Regions from separate parts of the Hydrogenophaga sp. H7 genome, predicted to be linked through region 1. Evidence: riboswitches for the same ligand, from Rfam matches in the RefSeq annotation. Region 1 holds a riboswitch; the other holds the start of a gene.
The links. Region 1 has a riboswitch for cobalamin ahead of BC358_RS07335 (energy-coupling factor ABC transporter permease). Riboswitches for the same ligand answer to the same signal wherever they lie in the genome.
Positions count from the first base shown of each region.

Region 2: linked by a shared signal. The riboswitch ahead of BC358_RS12855 (TonB-dependent receptor domain-containing protein) and the one ahead of BC358_RS07335 (energy-coupling factor ABC transporter permease) in region 1 are both predicted to bind cobalamin.

Region 1 is NZ_MCIC01000012.1:171,200-182,025, forward strand. It holds gene cobI (precorrin-2 C(20)-methyltransferase) at 1-190, opposite strand, end outside; gene cbiE (precorrin-6y C5,15-methyltransferase (decarboxylating) subunit CbiE) at 183-1,538, opposite strand; gene BC358_RS07315 (cobalt-precorrin-5B (C(1))-methyltransferase) at 1,535-2,734, opposite strand; gene BC358_RS07320 (precorrin-8X methylmutase) at 2,735-3,415, opposite strand; gene BC358_RS07325 (sirohydrochlorin chelatase) at 3,412-4,302, opposite strand; gene cobM (precorrin-4 C(11)-methyltransferase) at 4,299-5,081, opposite strand; gene BC358_RS07335 (energy-coupling factor ABC transporter permease) at 5,095-5,772, opposite strand; cobalamin riboswitch at 6,009-6,250, opposite strand; gene BC358_RS07340 (VF530 family DNA-binding protein) at 6,623-6,907, opposite strand; gene modA (molybdate ABC transporter substrate-binding protein) at 7,002-7,757, shown strand; gene modB (molybdate ABC transporter permease subunit) at 7,759-8,448, shown strand; gene modC (molybdenum ABC transporter ATP-binding protein) at 8,445-9,548, shown strand; gene BC358_RS07360 (extracellular solute-binding protein) at 9,558-10,397, opposite strand; gene BC358_RS07365 (phosphate ABC transporter ATP-binding protein) at 10,394-10,826, opposite strand, start outside.
Region 2 is NZ_MCIC01000015.1:313,946-324,771, reverse strand. It holds gene BC358_RS12865 (cobalamin-binding protein) at 1-755, opposite strand, end outside; gene BC358_RS12860 (cobyrinate a,c-diamide synthase) at 761-2,110, opposite strand; gene BC358_RS12855 (TonB-dependent receptor domain-containing protein) at 2,107-3,948, opposite strand; cobalamin riboswitch at 4,027-4,279, opposite strand; gene BC358_RS12850 (hypothetical protein) at 4,330-4,560, shown strand; gene BC358_RS12845 (cell division protein ZapA) at 4,557-4,934, shown strand; gene BC358_RS12840 (sulfite exporter TauE/SafE family protein) at 5,255-6,070, shown strand; gene rraA (ribonuclease E activity regulator RraA) at 6,077-6,589, opposite strand; gene BC358_RS12830 (SWIB/MDM2 domain-containing protein) at 6,845-7,282, shown strand; gene BC358_RS12825 (adenylate/guanylate cyclase domain-containing protein) at 7,417-9,249, shown strand; gene BC358_RS12820 (phosphatase PAP2 family protein) at 9,335-10,315, shown strand; gene BC358_RS12815 (hypothetical protein) at 10,312-10,826, shown strand, end outside.

The DNA of each region.
Region 1 (10,826 bases):
CGGCGCGCTGCACGATGTCCAGCGCATAGCTGGGCGTCTTGCCGCTGCGCACCGGGTAGACCCAGATGGCGTCGCGGCGCTGCAGCGCGGCCCAGGCCGCGCGGGTGATCAGGCCGGGATCGCCCGGGCCGAGCGAGATACCGTGCAGGGTGCCCATGCGGGGGGCGATGGGGGGGGCAAGGTCAGCCATGCGCCGTCTCCTCCGCCGCCACCACCGGCCCGTGTTCGCCGTGGCCCATGGGGCCCACGCCGGCGCACACCAGCCACACCGGATTCTCGGCGGCCATGCGGTGCATGTGTAGGATGGGGCGGCTGCGCGCGGCCTGCAGCTGCAGCACGTCCCAGTCGGCGTTCAGCTGCTGCAGGGCCTGGGTGGCGGTGGCCAGGTTCTCCAGTGTCACGAAGTTCATCACCAGCCGGCCCTGCGGCCGCAGGCGCCGCAACACCTGCGCGATCAGACCGGCCAGCTCGCCGCCCGAGCCACCGATGAACACCGCGTCGGGGTCGGGCCAGTCCTCCAGGCCCTCGGGCGCCTTGCCGTGCTGCAAGGTGTAGTTGCTGACGCCGAAGGCCGCGTGGTTGCGCCGGGCGATGGCGTGGTCGGCCTCGTTCTTCTCGATGGCGAACACATGGCCCTGCGGGCACAGGCGGGCGGCTTCCAGACCCACCGAGCCGCTGCCGGCGCCGATGTCCCAGACCACGCTGTCGGTGCGCAGCTGCAGCCGCGCCAGGCTGACGGCGCGCACCTCCTGCTTGGTGATCAGGCCCTTCTCGGGCTGGCGCTGTTCGAAGGCACTGTCCGCCAGACCGAAGCGCACCGGCTGTGGCCGCGGCCGGGTGCGCCACAGCAGCACCACGTTCAGCTCGGCAAAGCGCATGCGGGCCGCGTCGGCGGGGCTGAGCTGCGCATGCACCTGTTCGTTGGCCTGCAGCAGGTTTTCGGCCACGGCCATGTGGAAGTCGCTGCCCAGACCTTCGGCGAGCAGCAGGCGGGCGATGCGGTCGGGGCTGTTCGCCGGGCTGGTCAGCAGCAGCAGGCGCTGCTCGGCGCGCAGGGCCTGGGCCAGCGCGTACAGGCCGTGTGTGGGCGGGGCGCCGCGCTGCCACTCGCCGGCATCGGCGGCGTGCGCAGAGACGATGCGCGCATCCTGCCAGGCCAGACCGACGCGGGCGCAGGCCAGTTGCAGCGTCGACAGGTTGGGCAGGATCTCCAGCGCGTCCAGGCACAGGTGCTGGGCCAGGTAGGGCGCGATGCCGTGGCACAGCGGGTCGCCGGTGGCCAGCACCACGCAGGCCTGGTGGGCCTCGCGCGCCGCGCGCACCCAGCCGGGCACGGCCTTCAGCCGGCCTGTCAGGTCGTGGGTGACGGCGCCGGCCTTGAGCGTGTGCCGGAACAGCGCCAGCGTGCGCGCGCCGCCGATCACCACGTCGGCCGTGCGCAGGTGGGCCAGCGCGGTGGCGCCGAGGCTGGCCACGCCGTCGTCGAGCACGCCGATCACGCGGCAGCGGTTGGGATCGTGGGAGGGAAGATCGTTCATTCGGTGTCGAAGTCGGAGTGGTGGGTGTGGCCGATGCCGGTGCGGCCGGCCGTGGCGGGGCGGGGTCGCGCCTCGGCGGGGGCCGAACGCACGTCGGCCACCGGCTGACCGCTGAAGTCGCACACCAGCACGCGCAGCGCAAAGGCGTGGCCGTAGCGCTCGGGCGCGGTCAGGGTGTCGATGGCGCGCTGCGCCAGCGCCTGGTGAAAGGCCGGGCCCAGGCCGCGTTCGACCATCAGCTCGGCGCCGAAGCGCGCGGTCTCGGCGGCCGCGATGGCCGCGCAGTCCTCGGCCGTGGCGCCGATCTGTCGGGCGATGTCGGCGACCAGGTCGGTGTCCACCACGTTGCGGTTGGCGTGGGTGATGGTTTCGCCCTGGGCGATCTTGGTGAGCTTGCCCACCATCACGCCCAGCACCACCTCGGGCAGGCCCTGGACCACCACCTCGTCGAGCGCGTAGCGCAGGAAGTCGCCCATCTGCACGAAGCAGGCGGCGGGCAGGCCAGGGCGTTCCGCACGCAGCGTCTGCATGGCAAAGGTCTCGGTGCGGCCGCCGGTGGTCAGCGCCACCACGCCGTGGTCCAGTGTGGCCGCCACCTGGATGCCCTGCACCACACTGGCCCGCCAGGCGGCGGTGGAATAGGGTTTGACGATGCCGGTGGTGCCCAGGATGCTGATACCGCCCAGGATGCCCAGCCGCGCGTTGGTGGTCTTCTTCGCCATCTCCTGGCCGCCGGGCACGCTCACCGTGACTTCCAGCCCGTGCTGCGCGAGCAGGCGCGGCGCGGCCTCGTGCAGGTTGTCGGCGATGTTCTGGCGCGGCACCGGGTTGATCGCCGGCCCGCCCACCGCCAGCCCCAGGCCGGGCAGCGTCACCGTGCCCACGCCGTCGCCGGCCACGAAGCTGATCTCGCCCGCTTGGCCGGGCAGCAGCCGCAGGTCCACCGTGAGGTGGGCGCCGTCGGTGCAGTCCGGGTCGTCGCCCGCGAACTTCACCACCATGGCGTGGGCGCTGTGCGCATCGCAGCGCCCGTCGTGCACGGCAAAACGCACGCGCTGACCGTTGGGCAGCAGGCTCTCCATGGCATCGGGCACCGCACCGGTTTCCAGTCCCTGTGCGGCGGCCCGGGCGGCCGCGGCCGCGCAGGCGCCGGTGGTGAAGCCGGTGCGGGTGCCGCGCGGGGTGGTGCTTTCCATTCAGGCGCCCTCGGCGCGTTGCTGCGCCTCGGCCAGCGCCAGCAGCGCGTGCAGGGCGGCGACCACCAGGGTGGAGCCGCCCTTGCGACCGCGGATGACGATCCAGGGCACGTCGGTGATCTGCGCCATCAGGTCTTTCGACTCTGCGGCCGACACGAAGCCCACCGGCATGCCGACCACCAGGGCCGGGCGCACGCCATCCTCCACGATCAGCCGCACGAGTTCGATCAGCGCGGTGGGCGCGTTGCCGATGCCGACGACGGCGCCCTGCAGCAGGCCCAGGCGGTGTGCCTTGCGCATGGCCTGCACGGCGCGGGTGGTGTTCTGTGCCTGCGCCTGCGCAATCACGTCGGCGTCGCTGATGAACTGGTGCGTGGCCATGCCGAAGTGCGCCAGGCGCGGCCGCGACAGGCCCGAGCAGATCATCTCCACATCGGCCACCACGGGGGTGCCGCCGCGCAGCATCGCGGCCACGCCCGCACGCACCGCGTCGGGGTGGAAGTCGGTCAGGCCGTTGAACTCGAAGTCGGCGTTGGCGTGGATCATGCGCCGCACGATCGGCCATTGGTCTTCGCTGTAGCCGTGCGGGCCGGCCTCGGCGTCGATGATGGCGAAACTGTCGTGCTCGATGGCCTGGCCGGCGTCGGTGAGCTGCTCGGTGACGGTGTTGACGGTGCTCATGCAGGTTGCACCTGTGCGGTGTGCGGATGCACATGCACGGCGGTGTGCGTGTGCTCGTGCGAATGCCCGTGGCCCAGGTCGTGCGCGATCTCGCGGTAGCTGCAGCCGTCGCAGGGCAGCCGGCTGTCGGGTACGCCGGCCAGCAGGTCGTGCACGCGCTGTTCCAGCAGACCGAAGATTTCCTTCTCGAAGCCGAAGTGCGTGCCGCAGGCAAAACGGATCTGCGGGTATTGCGCGCGCAGGTGGTCCACCTGGCGGTGGATGCGCTGCATCAGCGTGCCGGTGTAGAGGTAGTAGGGCAGCACCACCACCTGCCGCAGACCGATCAGCGCCTGGCGCTGCACCACGCGCTCCAGCCGCGGCCAGGTGATGCCGGTGAAGGCCAGGTCCACCAGCTCGTGGTCGCTGTCCTCCTGCAGCCAGCGCGCCATCCGTGCCATGTCGCCGTTGGCACCGCGGTCCGACGAACCCCGGCCCAGCAGCACCACGCCGGTGGTGGTGGGGTCGGGCATGTCCAGCGAGGCCATGGCCTGGCGCAGGCGGCGCTTGAGGATGGCGAGGATGGGGTCGCAGGCGCTCAGGTGCGGGCCGTAGAGGAACTCGACGTCGGGTGCGTGCCCGCGGGCGTGCTCGATGGCTTCGGGAATTTCCATCTTGGCATGGCCGGCGGCGTTCAGGATCAGCGGCAGCACCAGCACGCGGCGCGACGACTGCGCCGCGGCCAGCAGGCCGTCGTGCAGCGAGGGCGCGGCGAATTCGATGAAGCAGACCTCGATGCGCCAGGCCGGTTGGCGGGTGCGCCACTGGTCGACGAAGTCGCGGATTTCCTGGTTGCCGGAGTCCTCGCGCGAGCCGTGGCCCACCAGCAGGATCGTGGTGTCGTTCATGTCGTGGCTTTCCTGAAGCGGTGTGTGAAGCCCGGGTCGTAGAGCCGGGACCTGGTCAGCTCGGGCCAGTGGCGCGCGCCCAGCGTGGGGCTGGCGATCACCATGGCCTGGCTGACGATGCCGGCGTCGCGGCACTGTTGTTTGATGGTGGCCAGCGTGCCGCGCACGATGCGCTCCTCGCCGGGCCAGCTGGCCTTGTGCACCACCAGCACCGGCGCGTCGTCGGGCCAGCCGGCCTGGCGCAGACCGGCCTCCACCTTGTGCAGCAGCGTGATGGACAGGAAGATGCACAAGGTCGTGCGGTGCGCCGCGAGCGCCGCCAGGTCCTCGCCGTCGGGCATGGGCGTGCGGCCCTCCACCCGCGTGAAGATGGTGGTCTGCGTGACCTCGGGCAGGGTGAAGCTCTCGACCGCCGCCGCCGCCGAGGCCATGGCCGAGGACACGCCCGGCACCACCTTCACCGGCACACCGGCCGCATCCAGCGGCTGCACCAGTTCGATGAGCGTGCCGTAGAGGGCCGGGTCGCCGGTCTGCAGGCGCACCACGGTGTCGCAGCGCGCCGCGTTTGCGATCAGCCAGGCCGACATCTGCTCCAGCGTCATGTCCTTGCTGTCGGCGATGAGGCAACCCGGCGGTGCCCAGCGGGTGGCCGCCTCGTTCACCAGCGAACCGGCGAACAGGAGGGCCCCCGCACGCGCGATCAGGTCGCGCCCCTTGACCGTGACCAGGTCCGGATCGCCCGGACCCGCCCCCACAAACCAGACCGTTCCTAGGCCCATGCTGCGCCCCCGGTCAGGCGGCCTGGTGCAGACGGCGCTCCACCACCGCGCTGCCCTGCAGGCCGCGCAGCGTCTTGGCCAGTGCGAGCACGGCCAGGTCGATCAGGGGCTCGGCCAGCACCACGCTCATGTAGGCGGCGCCGAAGCTGCCGATGCTCACCAGGTTGTCGACGCCCAGGCCACGCCCATAGAGCGCCCAGAAACCCACCCACAGCACGATGCCGCCCTGGTAGGCCAGGGACAGCTTCAGGGCCTGTCTGTAGCGCAGGTCCACATAGGCCATCTGGTCGGGAATCACGCGCCGTGCCAGCGCCGCGGTGGCGAACAGCGGTACCAGCAGCGTGGTCAGGTTCATGCCGTACTGCGGCAGGTCGAAGGGTGCGAAGAACAGGCCCTGGACCAGCAGGCCGCCGGCCAGCCCGATGGCCGCTGGTGCCGCGCCGAACAGCAGCATCAGCGTGGTGCCCAGGATCAGATGAACCTCGGACACGCCCACCGGGTGGTGCGGCAGCACCTCGAAGAAGCAGAACACCAGCGCCGTCGCCAGCAGGGCCCGCAACAGCAGGGCCGCTGCGCCGTCCTTTCTGAACGTGTCGGCCGACAGTTTGGCCGTGTAGCCGATGCAGGCGGCCGCGGTGGCGTAACTCAGGGCGAGCTTGGCCCCGTCCACCAGACCTGGTTCGATGTGCATGAAGTGACTCCTTGGGTTGGATGCGTTGGACACAACGCGGTTGAAAAGTCGGCAAAGACCCAAGGGAGAGGCGAGGACAGGTTCCAGCGGCGAACGGGCAGCCCCCGGCGAGCGCACGCGCAGGCGCAGGCGCTGGCACAGACTCGCAAAAACATGCGAAGGGACGACATGAGGACACCGGCGAAGACCCCTCACCGCCTTCCCCGACGGTGTTTGGGTAATGCGGCTGCGCTTTGGGGCGCAGCCTCCTTGTTGGCCGGTATCCGGGCTGGCAGAGCGTTTCCCAAAGCCTTCCCGGTGTGACCCAGTGGCGAAATTTTGAGAAATGGGGGCCTTGGCAATGCCTTGGACCACCCGTCTGCTTACCGTTGCGGGGGCAGCGCAGGTTAGGTTCGTCCGTGTGGGACTCGCCCTCCTGCTTCCCGTTGAACTGCAATGCCTGAACAGCACTGCGAGCACCAACAGTTTTTATTCTATACCCCGAAAAACAGCTCAAGGCCTTTTGAGGGGCGACGTTGCGATATCAGATCCCGTGCATCGGGACATAGAGCACCTGAGAGCCATTCGTCGTAGATGACATGGGCACTCTGAATTCCAATGCTGCGATCTTGAAGCAAGGGTGCTGGGTGAGTACTGTTTCGCGGCTGAGCGGCACCCTCGGGATCAGTGCCATCACACAGGTGGGCGCAACTTGCTTGTTGCCGATTCATCCCAAGGTGAAGCTCGTCTTTGGACAGGACCGCTGAAGGTATTTGAATGACCGCCTCGTCTACCAAAGCAGTCCTGGAGCGGATACCCCCGAACCACGGCAATCGCTGCTTTGCCGCCAATGACACGGCGGCCTTGCTCCTCAGCCACCGCCCTGGGAACCTCTGACGCCACCCCGATGCGACCGCCGCGCCTCCCGCAGCATGAACAGGTAAAGCCCCTCCACCTTCTCCCGCGCCCATGGCGTCTTGCGCAGGAACGTCAGGCTGGACTTGACGCTCGGGTCGATCGCGAAGCAGCGGATGGGGATGCGCCGCGCAAGCTCGTCCCAACCGTAGTGCGCCTCCAGTGCGCGGACCATGGCCTCGAGGGTCACGCCGTGGAGGAGGTTGCGGGGCTGTTCGGCCGGCGGTGGTGCGTCTGTCATGCCGCGATTCTGCCCGGCTGGCCACGCGCTACACTCGCTATTCCATTTTGGGATAACGATCCCCGCCACCATTCCGCTTCACACCGAGGTGCCCATGCGTCTGCTGCTCTCTGCCCTTTCCGTCCTGCTGTGCACCGCGTTCACGCACACCGCCGCCCACGCCGCCGAAGCCCAGGTGGCCGTCGCTGCCAACTTCGCCGAGCCGATCAAGGCCATCGCCGCGGTACTGCAGAAGACCAGCGGCCACACGCTGAAGATCTCCACCGGTGCGTCGGGCGCGTTCTACACGCAGATCAAGAACGGCGCGCCGTTCGACGTCTTCCTCTCGGCCGACAACGAGCGCCCCGAGATGCTGGAGAAGGACGGTCTGGCGCAGTCGGGCACGCGCTTCACCTACGCCACCGGCAAGCTGGTGCTGTGGTCGGTCAAGCCCGGCCGGGTCGATGGCCAGGGCGCGGTGCTCAAGGCGTCAGACCTGGGCAAGGTGGCCTTCGCCAACCCCAAGACCGCGCCCTATGGCGCCGCCGCGCTGCAGGTGCTGGACAAGCTGGGCCTGAAGGACGCGCTGGCGCCGAAGCTGGTGCAGGGCGAGAGCATCGGCCAGACCTTCAACTTCGTGAAGACCGGCAACGCCGACGTGGGCTTTGTGGCGATGTCGCAGGTGCTGGAAGGCGGCCAACTCAAGGGGGGGGCGATGTGGGTGATTCCGCAGACCCATTACGACGCCATCCGGCAGGACGCGGTGTTGCTCAAGCGGGGAGCGAACAACGAGGCTGCGAAAGAGCTGTTCAAGCTGCTGCAGAGCCCGAACATCAAGGACCTGATCCGCAGTTACGGCTACGACCTCTGACATGTTCCTCACCCCGGACAACCTCCAGGCGCTCTGGTTGACCTTCAAAGTCGCTGCGCTGACCACGCTGATCCTGTTGCTGCTGGGCATGCCGCTGGCGTGGTGGCTGGCGCGCTCGCGCAGCTGGGTGGCCAGGCCCGTGGGCGCGCTGGTGGCGCTGCCGCTGGTGCTGCCGCCGTCGGTGCTCGGGTTCTATCTGCTGGTGGGGCTGGGGCCGAACGGGCCCATCGGCGCCTGGATGGTTTCCATGGGCCTGCCCACCCTGCCCTTCACCTTCACCGGGCTGGTGGTGGCCTCGGTGTTCTATTCGCTGCCGTTCATGGTGCAGCCCATCCTCAACAGCATGCAGGCCCTGGGCGAGCGGCCGCTGGAGGCGGCGGCCACGCTGCGCGCCTCACCGCTGGACCGCTTCTTTCATGTGGTGCTGCCGCTGTGCCGGCCGGGCATCGTGACCGGCTGCATCATGAGCTTCGCGCACACGGTGGGCGAGTTCGGTGTGGTGCTGATGGTGGGCGGCAACATCCCGGGCGTGACGCGGGTGGTGTCGGTGCAGATCTTCGACCACGTTGAGGCGCTGGAGTATGCCGACGCCCACCGGCTGGCGGCGGTGATGCTGGTGTTCGCGTTCGTGGTGCTGATGACGCTGCAGGTCTACAACGCGCGGCAGGCGCGCCGGGTGCGCACCTCATGAGCAAGACCACACTGACCCTGAACGCCCGCCTGGACCGGGGCGACTTCGCGCTGGACGTGCGGCTGGCCCTGCCGGGCCACGGCATCACCGCGCTGTTCGGCCCCTCGGGCAGTGGCAAGACCACCTGCCTGCGCGTGCTCGCCGGGCTGGAACGCCAGGCCACCGGCGCGGTGGTGGTGGCCGGCCAGACTTGGCAGGACAGCGCGCGCGGCGTGTTCCTGCCCACGCACCGGCGCGCGCTGGGCTATGTGTTCCAGGAGGCCAGCCTGTTCGACCACCTGACGGTGGAGGGCAACCTGCGCTTCGGCTTCGACCGCACACCGGCCGCGCAGCGCCGGCACGACTGGCGCCACGGGCTGGAGCTGCTGGGCATCGGCCACCTGCTGCAGCGCCGGCCGCACGAGCTCTCGGGCGGCGAGCGCCAGCGCGTGGCCATTGCCCGCGCGCTGGCCACCAGCCCGCAGCTACTGCTGATGGACGAGCCGCTGGCCGCCCTGGACACGGCGCGCAAGGCCGAGATCCTGCCCTGGCTGGAGCAGCTGCACGAGGCGCTGGACGTGCCGGTGGTCTATGTGACGCATTCGCTGGACGAGGTGGCGCGGCTGGCCGACCACGTGGTGTTGCTCGAAGAGGGCCGGGTGCTGGCCGACGGCCCGCTGGCCCAGATGCTCACGCGCAGCAACCTGCCGCTCGCGCGCGGTGACAGTGCGGTCTCGGTGCTGCAGGGCCACTGCAGCGGCTATTCGCCCGCGGACCAGCTCGCGGTCTACGACATCGACGGTGGGCAATTGCTGCTGCCGCAGTCGCGCCAGGGCGTGCCACAGCCTGGCACGCGCGCGCGCCTGCACATTCAGGCGCGGGATGTGAGCCTGTCGCTGGTGATGCCTGCGCAGACCAGCGTGCTCAACGTGCTGCCGGCGGTGGTGGACAGCCTGACGGACAACGCCCCGGCGCAGGTGGTGGTGAGCCTGCGCCTGGGCGCCGACGGCCAGGGCGCCACCCTGCTCTCTCGCATCAGCAGCCTGTCGGCCCGGCGCCTGGCGCTGGCGCCGGGTCAGCTGGTCTACGCCCAGATCAAGGGCGTGGCGATGGTGCGCTGAGGCGCACTGTCATTTCGTGGCGTTCGGAAAGAACAGCTGCTCGCCGCCGATCTTGTACTCGGCGATGGCCTTCTGGCCGGCGGGGCCGGTGACCCAGTCGACAAACTTCTGGCCGTCGGCCGTCTTCACCTGCGGGTGCTTGGCGGCGCTCACCAGCATCACGCCGTACTGGTTGAACAGGCGCTTGTCACCTTCCACCAGAACGGCCATGTCGGCGCGGTTCTTGAAGTTGAGCCAGGTGCCGCGGTCGGCCAGCACGTAGGCTCCGCTGCTCGCGCCGATGTTCAGGGCCGGGCCCATGCCGCAGCCGCATTCCTTGTAGCCGCTGCCCTTGTTGGCATCGGTGTCGGTCATCTTCCAGAAGCGCAGCTCGGCCGCGTGCGTGCCGCTCTTGTCGCCGCGCGAAACGAAGGGCGCATTGGCGGTGGCGATCTTCTTGAGCGCGGCCACGATGTCGTTGCCCTTGGTGCCGGCGGGGTCGGCTTTCGGGCCGATCAGCACGAAGTCGTTGTACATGACCTCCTGGCGTTTGGCGGCGAAGCCGTCGGCCACGAACTTCTCTTCGGCGGCCTTGTCGTGCACGAACAGCACGTCGGCGTCGCCGCGGCGCGCCATGTCGATGGCCTGGCCGGTGCCCAGCGCCACCACCTTGACGTCGATGCCGCTGGCCTGCTTGAAGGCCGGCAGGATGTGGCCGAACAGGCCCGACTGCTCGGTGGACGTGGTCGAGGCCACGACGATGCTGCTCTGGGCCAGTGCGGAAGTGGCGCCCAGCAGGCCAGCCGACACGAGGCCGGCAGCGGTGAGCAGTTGCACGACGGTGCGACGGGAAGTGGTGAACGACTTCATGTGGTTTCTCCTTTGACAAAAGCACTGGCCTGCGGAAAGCGCTCTTCCAGCAGGGATTGATCAAAAAACTGCTGCACGGGCAGGTCGGCCAGCACGCGCCCCTGCTCCATGTAGACCACGCGGCTGGCGAGGCGCTTGACCTGGCCGAGGTTGTGGCTGGCGAACACCAGCGTGGGCGGCAGGTGGCCAGGCACAGGCGCTTCGTCGCCGAAATCAGCGATGAGCGCCTCGACATCGCGCTTGGCGTGTGGGTCCAGGCTCGCGGTGGGCTCGTCCAGCAGCCACACATCGGGCCGCAGCGCCCAGGCCCGCGCCAGCGCCACGCGCTGCTGCTGTCCGCCCGACAGCGCGCGGCCGTTGCGCTCGGCCAGCGACGCCAGCTGCACGCGCTCCAGCGCCTGTCGGGCGCGTTCCTTGGTCTGTCCCCAG
Region 2 (10,826 bases), on a different contig from region 1:
GTCAGCGCCGCCGGGCCGGGCTGCAGGATGTCGGCCGACTTGATCTCGAACAGCTGGCCGTTTTTCACGGCCGGCACGTCCTGCCAGCCTGGCCGTGCGGCCACCTTTTCGGCGCGGAACTTCTTGCCGCACCACGAGCCGATGACGATGTCGGGCGCGCGCGCCACGATCTCCGCACCGTCCGCGATGATGCGGTGCTTGCCCAGCGACTGCACTGCCAGTTCGGGGAACACGTCGTCGCCACCAGCAATGCCCAGCAGCTCCGACACCCAGCGGATGCCGCTGATGTGCGGCTCGTCCCACTCTTCGAAGAACACTTTCGGCCGGCGCTTGCCCGTTGCCTCCAGCGCGGCCACCTCGGCGCGGATGGCGTCCAGGCGCTGGCGCATGGCCGCGATGCGCGCCAGACCTTCGTCGGCGCAACCGACCATGGCCGCGACCTGGAACAGCATGGAAAAAATTTCGTCCACGCTGCGCTGGTTGAACACCGTCACCTGCACGCCCGCGCGGATCAGCGCGGCGGCGATGTCGGCCTGCAGGTCGGAGAAACCGAACACGCAATCAGGCCGCAGCTCAAGGATCTTGTCGATCTTGGCGTTCAGGAAGGCGCTGACCTTGGGCTTTTCCTCGCGCGCGCGGCGGGGCCGCACGGTGTAGCCGCTGATGCCGACGATGCGCGCCTCCTGCCCCAGCAGGTACAGCCACTCGGTCGTCTCCTCGGTGAGGCAGACGATGCGTTGCGGTCCGGGCAGCATGGAGCTCACGACGCCTCCGGCAGAAAGAGTTGCGCGGTCGCCTCGGGGTTTGAGGCAAACCACGCATGGAAATAGCTCGCGCGCACCGGGCCCTGGCCGTACACGGCCTCGGGTCGCCCGAACTTGCCGCCCGGCACGGTGTGGGCCATGGGCGCCAGCGGCGAGGTGGTCAACGAATAGTGGAAGGTGTGCCCCCGCAGCTCACCCTGCGCCGTGTCCCAGCGCTGCGGGCCGAGGGCGGCCAGGCGCGGCTGCATCGCCACCTCGCCAGGCAGCAGGCCCCACATGGGCACCCGCGAGCCATCGGCCAGCGTCAGCCCCTCGAACAGCGGCATCATGCCGCCGCACTCGGCCCAGACCGGCTTGCCGGCGTCGACATGCGCGGCGAGGCTGGCGCGGCAGCGTTTGCCCTTCACCAGCGCGTCGGCGTGCAGTTCGGGGTAGCCGCCGGGCAGCCAGACCGCGTCGCAATCCGGCACCGCCTCGTCGGCCACCGGCGAGAAAAACACCAGCTCGGCCCCCAGCGCGCGCAGCGTGTCGAGGTTGGCCGGGTAGGTGAAACAGAAGGCCGCGTCGCGCGCCACTGCCAAGGTGCGCCCGCTCAGCAGCGGCGTCGCCGGGCGTTCGGCTTGCGCCTCAAAGGGCACGGCCCAGCGCTGCCAGCCGGCCACATCGAGCTGGCCCAGCGGGGTGGCTGCCATGGCGTCGGCCAGCGCGTCCAGCCGCGCCATCGCGTCGGGCAGTTCGGACGCCACGGTCAAACCGAGATGACGCTCGGGCAGCGAAAAGCCCGCGTCGCGCCGCAACCCACCCAGCCAGCCGGCGTCGATGCTGCCCGGCGCCGCGCCCAGGTCGTCGCCGCGCACCGAGGCCAGCAGCATCTTCTCGTGCCCTTCGCTGGCCACGCGGTTGGCCAGCACCCCGGCCCAGGGCAGGCCCGGGCGGTAGTGCCGCAGGCCGTGCACCAGTGCCCCGAAGGTGCCGGCCATGGACCCGGCATCGATCACCGCCAGCACCGGAATGCCCAGCTTCACCGCCAGATCGGCCGCACTCGGATCGCCATCGAACAGCCCCATCACCCCTTCGATCAGGATCAGGTCGCTGTTCGCCGCGGCCTCGTGCAGCCGGGCACGCAGGTCGGCCTCGCCGTTGAGCCAGAGGTCCAGGTTGTGCACCGGCTGACCACTGGCCAGCTGGTGCCAGTGCGGGTCCAGAAAGTCCGGCCCACACTTGAACACCCGCACCCGCCGCCCGGCCCGCGCGTGCAGCCGCGCCAGCGCGGCCGTGACCGTGGTCTTGCCCTGACCGGAGGCCGGCGCGGCGATCAGCAGGGCTGGACAGCGGGCGGTCGTCATCGCACCGGCACTAAACGGGGCGACCAGCTCAGGCCCAGGTAGAAGCTGCGGCCCGCCGTGGCGTAGCCCAGCACCGACTCGTAGTCCTTGTCGGTAGCGTTGTCCACACGCGCCAGCAGCCGCCAGTCGCGGGCGATGTCGGTGCTGGCCGTGAGGTTCAGCAACGTGTGGGCCGCCAAGGGCTTGGTGTTGGCTTCGTCGTCGTAGCGCTTGCCCAGGTGCTGCACCTCTGCGCCCAGGCGCCAGCTGCCCACGGGCGTGTCTGCGGTCAGCGTGGCCTGCGTTTCGGCACGGCGCGCCAGCAGCTTGCCTGTTTCGGCGTTCTTCGGACGCATCAGGTCCAGCGAAGCGCCCAGGGCCACTTCGCCGAGCGTCGTGCCGCCGGCCAGCGTCACGCCGGTGTAGGTGGCGCGGCCGGTGTTGCCGTAGCAGCCGGCGAAATCGCCCACGCCGTTGACACAACTGCCCGGACCGGCCAGGTAGTCGATCAGGTCTTTGACGCGGTTGCGGTAGACCACCACGGAGGCGCGGCTCGCAGCCTCCTGCCAGCGCAGCCCCGCTTCCATGTTGCGCGCGGTTTCGGCCTTGAGGTCGGGCGTGCCGTAGATGCTGAAGCGCTGGAACAGCGTGGGGGCACGGAAGGCCGTTCCCACCGAGCCGGTGAGCTGCAAGGTCTTGGACAACGCGTAGCCGTAGGCCAGAGAGCCGGTGGTGTGGGTGCCGAACTCGCTGTCGTCGTCGCGGCGGGCGTTGAGCTGCAGCGTGTGGTCACCGGCATGCAGGCCGTAACCCAGCGCAAGGGCGTTCTGATGCCGCTGGGTGTCGACCGGCGTGGTGCTGGCATTTTCCAGCTGGTCCTCACGGCGCTCCAGATCCACCGTCAGCCGGCCCGGCCCCACGCGCAGCTCGTTGCGCAGCAGCCAGCTGTCCACCGTGGTGTCCGTCAGGTAGGTTGAGGGGGCAGTCTCGTAGCGGTCGGTTCCGCGGCTGAGCCCCACACGGGTGCTCCACGCCTCGCTCCAGCGGCTGTTCCAGTTCAGCCCCACGGTCTGCAGGCGCTGCCTGGCCTGGTCGTCCTGCCCCGGCATGTAACCGTCGTAGCCGGCCTTCTGGCGGCTGTCCAGCAGCGTGGCTTCCAGCTTCTGTCCGTCGGAGAGCTTCCATCCCAGGCGACCTGAGAACGACTCGTTGCGATACCCGTCGCGGTCGGGGTTGCCGGAGGGCTTGGCGTTGAAGCCATCGCTGCGTTCGGTGCCCAGACCGAAGGCGTAGTCGACCACACCATCGCCACCGCGCAGCGCGGCGTTCAGTTCGTAGGTGCTGTTCGACCCCACGCCGATGCGCAGCGAAGGGAAGAAACCCTTCTCCCCGTGCCGCGTGAAGATCTGCACGACACCAGCCATCGCATCCGAGCCATACACCGCAGCCGCCGGCCCGCGCAGCACCTCGATGCGGTCTACCTGGGACAACGGGATCGCATTCCAGGTGGCCCCGCCCGTGGATTGGGAGTCGATGCGCACGCCGTCGACAAACACCGCCGTGAAGCGGCCCTCGGCGCCTCGCACATACACACCTGTGGTGGACGCGGGACCGCCGTTGCGGTTGACGGTCATGCCCGGCAGACGCTCCAGCACGTCGGAGACCGACGCGGCACCCAGGCGGTCAATGGCGCCGCGGTCGACCAGGGTCACGTCCGCCACCACATCTGTGATGGGCAGCTCGGACCGGGTCGCAGACACCACGACGGTAGGCAGGGAGGACTGTGCGAGAACAGGAAAAGCGATGGCGCATGCCATGGGCAGCGCGGCCAGGCGCACCGGAGCAGAACGGAAAGACATGAATGAAAACAAACGATGGTTGCCCTCGCCGTCTTCCCCGACAGCGCATGGGCGTCACGGCAACGGTCCTGGTTCAGGACACGTCACCACCGTGTTGGCCGGTATCCGGGCTGGCAGAACGACCTCCACCGCCTTCCCGGAGCGCCGGTCGAAACCGGTTGTCCAGTGGCTGTGGGGTGAAGGCAGGGACCGGGCGAAAGCCCGGATCCCGTCTGCTTACCGTTGCGGGGGCAGCGCAGGTTAGGTCGGTCGGCGTGGACTTCCCCTCCTGCTTCCCGTTGAACTGCGGCATGTGAACCACACCGCGAGCACCAACGGAATCCATTGTAAGCCCGTGCTCCTTGCGGCAACCCTACAATGAGTGTCTTACCAGTTGTCACCATGGCCGATCCCAAGCAAATTGACCTGATCGCCGAGCGCGTGGAACGCCTGCTCCTTCGCCATGAAGAACTGCAGCGCACCAACGCCCTGCTGATGGAGCAGGTGGCCTCGCTCAAGGCAGAACGTGACTCCATCAAGTCGCGTCTGAACGCTGCGCGTTCCCGCATCGACGCGCTGCTGGACCGGTTGCCGGTTGGAATCGAGCCCCCCTCCCACAAGGACTCCGAATGAACAAGCCGGCCTCCAAGCAGATCGAGGTTCAGATCATGGGCCAGAGCTATCTGCTGGCCTGTCCGGCGGGGGGCGAGCAATCTCTGCTGGACGCCGTGGAGCGTGTGGACACCGCCATGTGCCGCATCCGGGACGCCGGCAAGGTCAAGGCCCGCGACCGCATCGCCGTGCTCGCATCCCTCAACCTGGCGTTCGAACTGTCCCAGAAGGAAGCCGAGGGGTTTTCTTCCTCGTCCTTTCTCCCTCCAGAGCCGACACCCTTGCCGGGCTCCACTCCCCAGGGCGAGTTGCCCGACGCTGCTGCGCTGGCGCGCGCGGAGGAACTGGTGCGGCGCCTCGACCAGGCGCTGGGCAGTGACGGCCAGTTGATCTGAATCAGGAACCGGCCCTCAACTTTTCCGACGGGCGAGCCCATCCATCGGGCCGCCAGCCCCTACAATTTGCCCTGTCTGCAGTGCGTGCCGGGCTTTATATTTCCTTGAACCAATGCTCCATGAGCCCGGGCTTGGTACATAACGTGGCTGGTGTGAGCGTCTCGCGTCAGATGAACCCGAAGCCCCGTTGCCCTCGCCCACCTGAACCCCCGGTTCAGGATGACGGTCCGGTGGCACTTGCAGACACCTAATACCCTTCGCTGCGGCCCCACGGATGTTTCCTGGGGCCGCACTCTTTTCTGCCCTCCGGATTTCCGCCCATGAGCCTTGAACCCCTGCTGATCGTCGAACTGGCCCTTCTGGGGGTGTTCACCGGGTTTCTGGCCGGCCTGCTGGGCATCGGCGGCGGCATGATCATGGTGCCGTTCATCAGCGCCATCCTCGCCCACCGTGGCGTCGCGCCCGGCCTGGCGGTGAAGATGGCCATCGCCACCTCCATGGCCACCATCATCTTCACCTCGATCTCCAGCGTTCGCGCGCACCACAAGCGCGGCGCCGTGCGGTGGGACATCGTGCGGCGTCTCGCACCGGGCATCGTTATCGGTGCCGCGGTCGCGAGCCTCGGGGTCTTTGCGGTCCTCAAGGGCGGGGCTCTGGCCTTGCTGTTCGCGCTGTTTGTGGGCTTCTCCGCCACCCAGATGCTGCTGGACAAGAAGCCGCAGGCCTCGCGCACCTTGCCGGGAACGGCCGGCCAGCTGGGTGCCGGGGGGGTGATCGGTTTTCTGTCGGGACTGGTGGGTGCCGGGGGCGGCTTCGTCAGCGTCCCGTTCATGACCTGGTGCAACGTTGCCATCCACAATGCCGTTGCCACCAGCGCAGCGCTCGGTTTTCCCATCGCACTGGCGAACGCCGCCGGGTACGTCATCTCGGGCCAGGGTGTGGCCGACCTTCCGGCGGGTTCGCTGGGCTACGTGTACCTGCCGGCACTAACGGTGATCGCCATGACCAGCGTGCTGATGGCGCCGCTCGGTGTGAAGGCCGCACACGCGCTGCCGGTGAAGTCGCTCAAGCGGGCCTTCGCGCTGATTCTCTACGTGCTCTCGGCGTACATGCTCTACAAGGGTCTGACGGCCTGAAGCCCGTCAGACGCCACGGTGCAATGGCCGGTCGGCAATCACGGTGCCATCCTCGTCGGCGTACAGCCATTCACCCGGACGCACGGTGACGCCCTGAATCTTCACCGCCACGTCGCGCAGCCCCTGGTTGCGCCGCTCGGTCGGCAGCGGCATCGAGGCCAGCGCGCGAATGCCGGTCTCGCACACCGCCAGTTCGGCCACGTCGCGGACGCACCCGTCCACCACCACGCCGGTCCACCCGTTGCGCGCGGCGGCGGCACCCAGGTTGCCGCCCAGCAAGGCGCGCCGCAGCGAAGCCCCGCCGTCGACCACCAGCACACGCCCATCTCCCGGTCCTTCGACGAGGGCCTTCACCTGGCTGTTGTCATCCAGGCACTGCACGGTCACGACCGGTCCGGCGAAGCGGCGATGGGCACCAAAGTCACGGAACACCGGCGGCAGCACACGGAAGGCGCCGCTGACGTCGCCCTTGTGTTCGTCGCACAGATCGCAGGTCGAAAAATCGATGGAAGAAGTCATGGTGAGCCACTCTCGAAAACAGGTTTTTCGGAGCCGAAATTGGAGCACGCTCTTTGTCGCTGGTTGGGGTGCGGCATGCAATACCGGGCGCAGTGTTGTTTTCGGGGCCAAAAAACCCCATTTTCCCTCTTGCGCAGCACAAAAATACCGCACCTCCACCTTGGAAGGACCATGCATCTCCATTAGCATGCGAGTCACCAGTGAGAGAGCGCGTTCTCCTCTGGCGTCAAACCACTTCTAGAAGGAATCCTCAACATGGCAACTGCAAAGAAAGCTCCTGCGAAGAAGGCCGCTCCGGCCAAGAAGGCCGCCGCTCCTGCAAAGAAGGCTGCACCCGCGAAGAAGGCCGCCGCTCCTGCAAAGAAGGCCGCCGCTCCTGCAAAGAAGGCTGCACCCGCGAAGAAGGCCGCCGCTCCTGCAAAGAAGGCCGCACCAGCCAAGAAGCGCACCCCCAACGCAGCCTTCATGAAGGCCATGACCCCCAGCGCCGCACTGGCCGCCATCGTTGGCAACAGCCCGCTGCCCCGCACGGAAGTGACCAAGAAGGTCTGGGAATACATCAAGAAGAACAAGCTGCAGGACGCTGTCAACAAGCGCATGATCAACGCTGACGCCAAGCTGAAGGAGATCTTCAAGAAGGCCCAGGCCTCGATGTTCGAAATGACCAAGATGATCAACGAACACCTGAAGTGATCAGGACGCAAAGGGGCCCAGGTGCTCCTTGCACGGAGAGCCGGCGCTGCCGGCTCTTTTTTTTGACCCTGGCCGGTCCGTACCCGGCCCTTTCAGATGTGAGAAACTGAAACAGCACTTCCCCTTTTCGAGGTATGACAAGCCAGCCGCACCCCAGCACCATGGGCTCTCACGGCGATTCGGCTCCGTCTCATGAGGTGCCGCCTCTGCCGCTGATGCAGAACAAGGTGGTGCTGGTGATGGACCTGGTGGAATCCGTGAGGCTGATGGCATCGAACGAAGCGTCCGTGGTCCACCAGTGGCACGGGTTTCTCCAGCACGCCCGCGAAGAGGTTCTGCCAAGACATGGCGGTCGCCTGGTCAAAAGCCTGGGCGATGGCATCCTGGTGGAGTTCGACGAACCGTCCCAGGCTGTCAAGGCCACCCTGCGCCTGCACCGCTATTTCGACGACGCCAATCGCCGGCGCGATGACCACAACAAGTTCTGGCTCCGCGCAGGGCTGAACGCCACCCACCTGTACATCGACGACCACGACGTGTTCGGCCATGGAGTCAACCTGGCCGCCCGCGTGGCGGGGCTCGCAGGCCCCGGGGAAACTGTCATCACGGCCAATGTGCACGACACCCTGGTGGACGGTGTCGACGGTGACATGGAGGACATGGGCGAGTGCTACCTCAAGCACTGGCCGGAGCCCGTCAGGACCTGGACGCTCTCCCCGCCCTCAGGAACAGGTGTCACCCTCAAACCGCCCGCCCCTGCCGCCAGGCCGGAGGACTTCAGGGCCACCATCGCCGTACTGCCTTTTGTGTCGCGGAGCAATGCGCCCGAGCACTTTGTGATCGGAGACCTGCTGGCGGACGGCGTCATCGTCCAGCTTTCCCGCAGCCAGCACCTGCGCGTCATCTCGCGGCTGTCAACCGCCGTGCTCAGAGGCCGGGACGACGTCAACCAGACCGCGAGCCAGCAACTGGACGCCCACTTCGTGCTGTCCGGCAGCTACGTCTCGCTGGGCGACCGCGTGCTGGTGACGGCTCAGTTGAGCGACACCCGGCACAACGAGGTGATCTGGGCCGACCGACTCACGGGCGACGTGATGGACGTGGTCCAGCAAGAGAGCGAGCTGATCAACGCACTGGCGTCGACCTGCGCCGACCAGCTGCTGCACTCGGAGGTGCAACGAACCCTCACACAGGCCCTGCCCCGACTGGACAGCAGCGCTCTGATGCTGGGTGCCATCAACCTGATGCACCGATCCACCCGCCGGGATCTGGAGCGCAGCCAGCAGCTGCTGGAGGCCCTGGTGGACCGGCACAAGCGCTCGGTCGCACCTTGGGCATGGCTGGCCAAGTGGCACATCATGCAGGTGGTGCAGGGCATGGCTGCGGACCCTCACGCATCGTTCCAGCACGCGATTGGTATAGCCGACCGCGCGCTGGACATGGTCCCTGAAAGCGCCTTGGCACTGGCCGTCAAGGGGCACGCCATGTGCCACTTGGGCAAAGACGTTGATGGGTCGAACCATATTCTGCTGGAGGCTACGAACGCCAACCCCAACGACCCGATGGCTTGGCTCTACCGAAGCGTCTGGTCCACCATGTGGGGCACCGCCGCGGAGTCGATCATGCAGGCGGAGAACGCACTGCGACTTTCGCCGCTTGATCCGCAGAAGTACTACTTCGAGATGATGCTGGCAGGCAGCTACCTGTCCACAAATGACCTCAACCAGGCCATTCATTACAGCAGGTCATCACTCAACAAGAACCGGTATCACCTGCCCAACCTGCGGATCCTGCTGACCGCGCAGTTCGAGTCCGGGCAGACTGAGGAAGCAAAAGAGACGTTTGCTCTGCTTCGATCACAGCAACCGGACCTTACGGTGACCCAGTATCTGTCTTCCGGAAGCCTCAGCCCGCTGCGACAACGCACGGCGCGCGTTCTCGAGTCGCTGGGCCTACCCAAAAACTGAATCGAACCAACGAGGAGATGACATGAGTGCAGGAGTGAGTGCAGGTGTAAGTGCCGGGGTCAGCGCAGGAGTCTCCGGGGTAGGCTTGGTCTCTGCCGATGCATTGACCATCAGCCGCGCCGCCATCGCTGGCCCATTCGCCGGCGCGGTGCTACACCCCACCACTCCCGGCTTCAACCAGGACCAGAACCTGCGTCTCTGGGCCGATGGTCCGCGGATGACCGCCTGCTTCGAAGAACTGGTCGAAGGTCTTTCCATCGCCGCCTCGGCGAGCACGAAGCAGGCCGACCTGAAGTTCGCCAACCTCGGCGCGACCACGATCAAGAACCGGACGCTGGTGCAGCTGCAGGGGCCCTCCAAGAACCTGCTCAAGCAGCAGCTGGATCTGGTCGCGGCCTACGCAGACCTGCGCGGTGACCGGGCCGCCGAGGTGCTGGACCAGCTCACCGCCCCGGTCGGCTACTGGTCCGCCGTGCTGGGGCTGACGGCCCACCGGCACAAGAAGACGCTGCAGCTGATCGAGATCGCGCTCGGACTGTGCGTGCATGTCGAGATGCGCCTCAAGCACATCTTTGCCACCCTGCGGCCGGTGGAGCTGTCGCCACAGATCCAGCCCATGATCCCCACGCCGGGGCACGGCAGTTGGCCCAGCGGCCACTCCACCGAAGCGTTCGCGGTGGCCACGCTGCTGGAGGCGTTCATGGACCAGACCCGCCCCGGCAAGAACGACGGCCAGAACAGCCGCACGCAACTGCAGCGCCTGGCCGCACGCATCGCGGTCAATCGCACCGTGGCCGGAGTCCACTACCCTGTGGACAGCGCCGTCGGCCGTCTGCTGGGCACCAGCCTCGGCGAGTTCTTCGTGGCCCGTGCTACCTCTGGCAGCGTCCGCTTGCGGGGCTTCGACAGCGACAAGTTCGTTGAAGCGGATGGTGCCCCCAAGGATTTCAAGCTCAGCGACCCCATGGACGCGGGCGCCTACAGCGTGGGTGGTCCGGCGATCCCGCTGCCCCAGGCCGACACCCTGGGCTGGCTGTGGCAGGAGGCCCTGAAGGAGTGGTCATGAGCGGGGGGCGCGCTCCCCAACCCTGGCAGCCGCTGCCCAAAGGCGAGGTTACCGGCACGGACTGGTCTCTGCCCAGCAGCATCGAGGGCGCCGACCCCTACCTCGCATGGGCAGAAGCCGATCGTTTTGAAGGCTACCGACTGGGCGAAGGCCCGGCCGCCCAGCCCAGGTGGTTGCCGATCATCATCGAACTCCATCCCGGTTTCGGCATTCAGGATCTGCTGCAGGCATCCGACGTGAAGTGGCTGCAGGTGCCCAAGGCTTACCTGCTGCTGCCGGGGCTGCGTTTCTGCACGGCACGCGCGCGCAAAGGCTTTTTCAAGGCAATGCGCAAGCGCTCGGACCTGGCCGGCATCGTCCGACGCTATGAGCTCGGCCTGCCGGTGGAGGAGCACACCGGACCACTGACCAACCCGGCTTTACCCGGCGACACAGTGCCCCCTTGCCCGGATCGTGTGGGCGGCAAGGTGATCGGCATCATCGACGGCGGCCTTGCGATGGCCAACGCCGC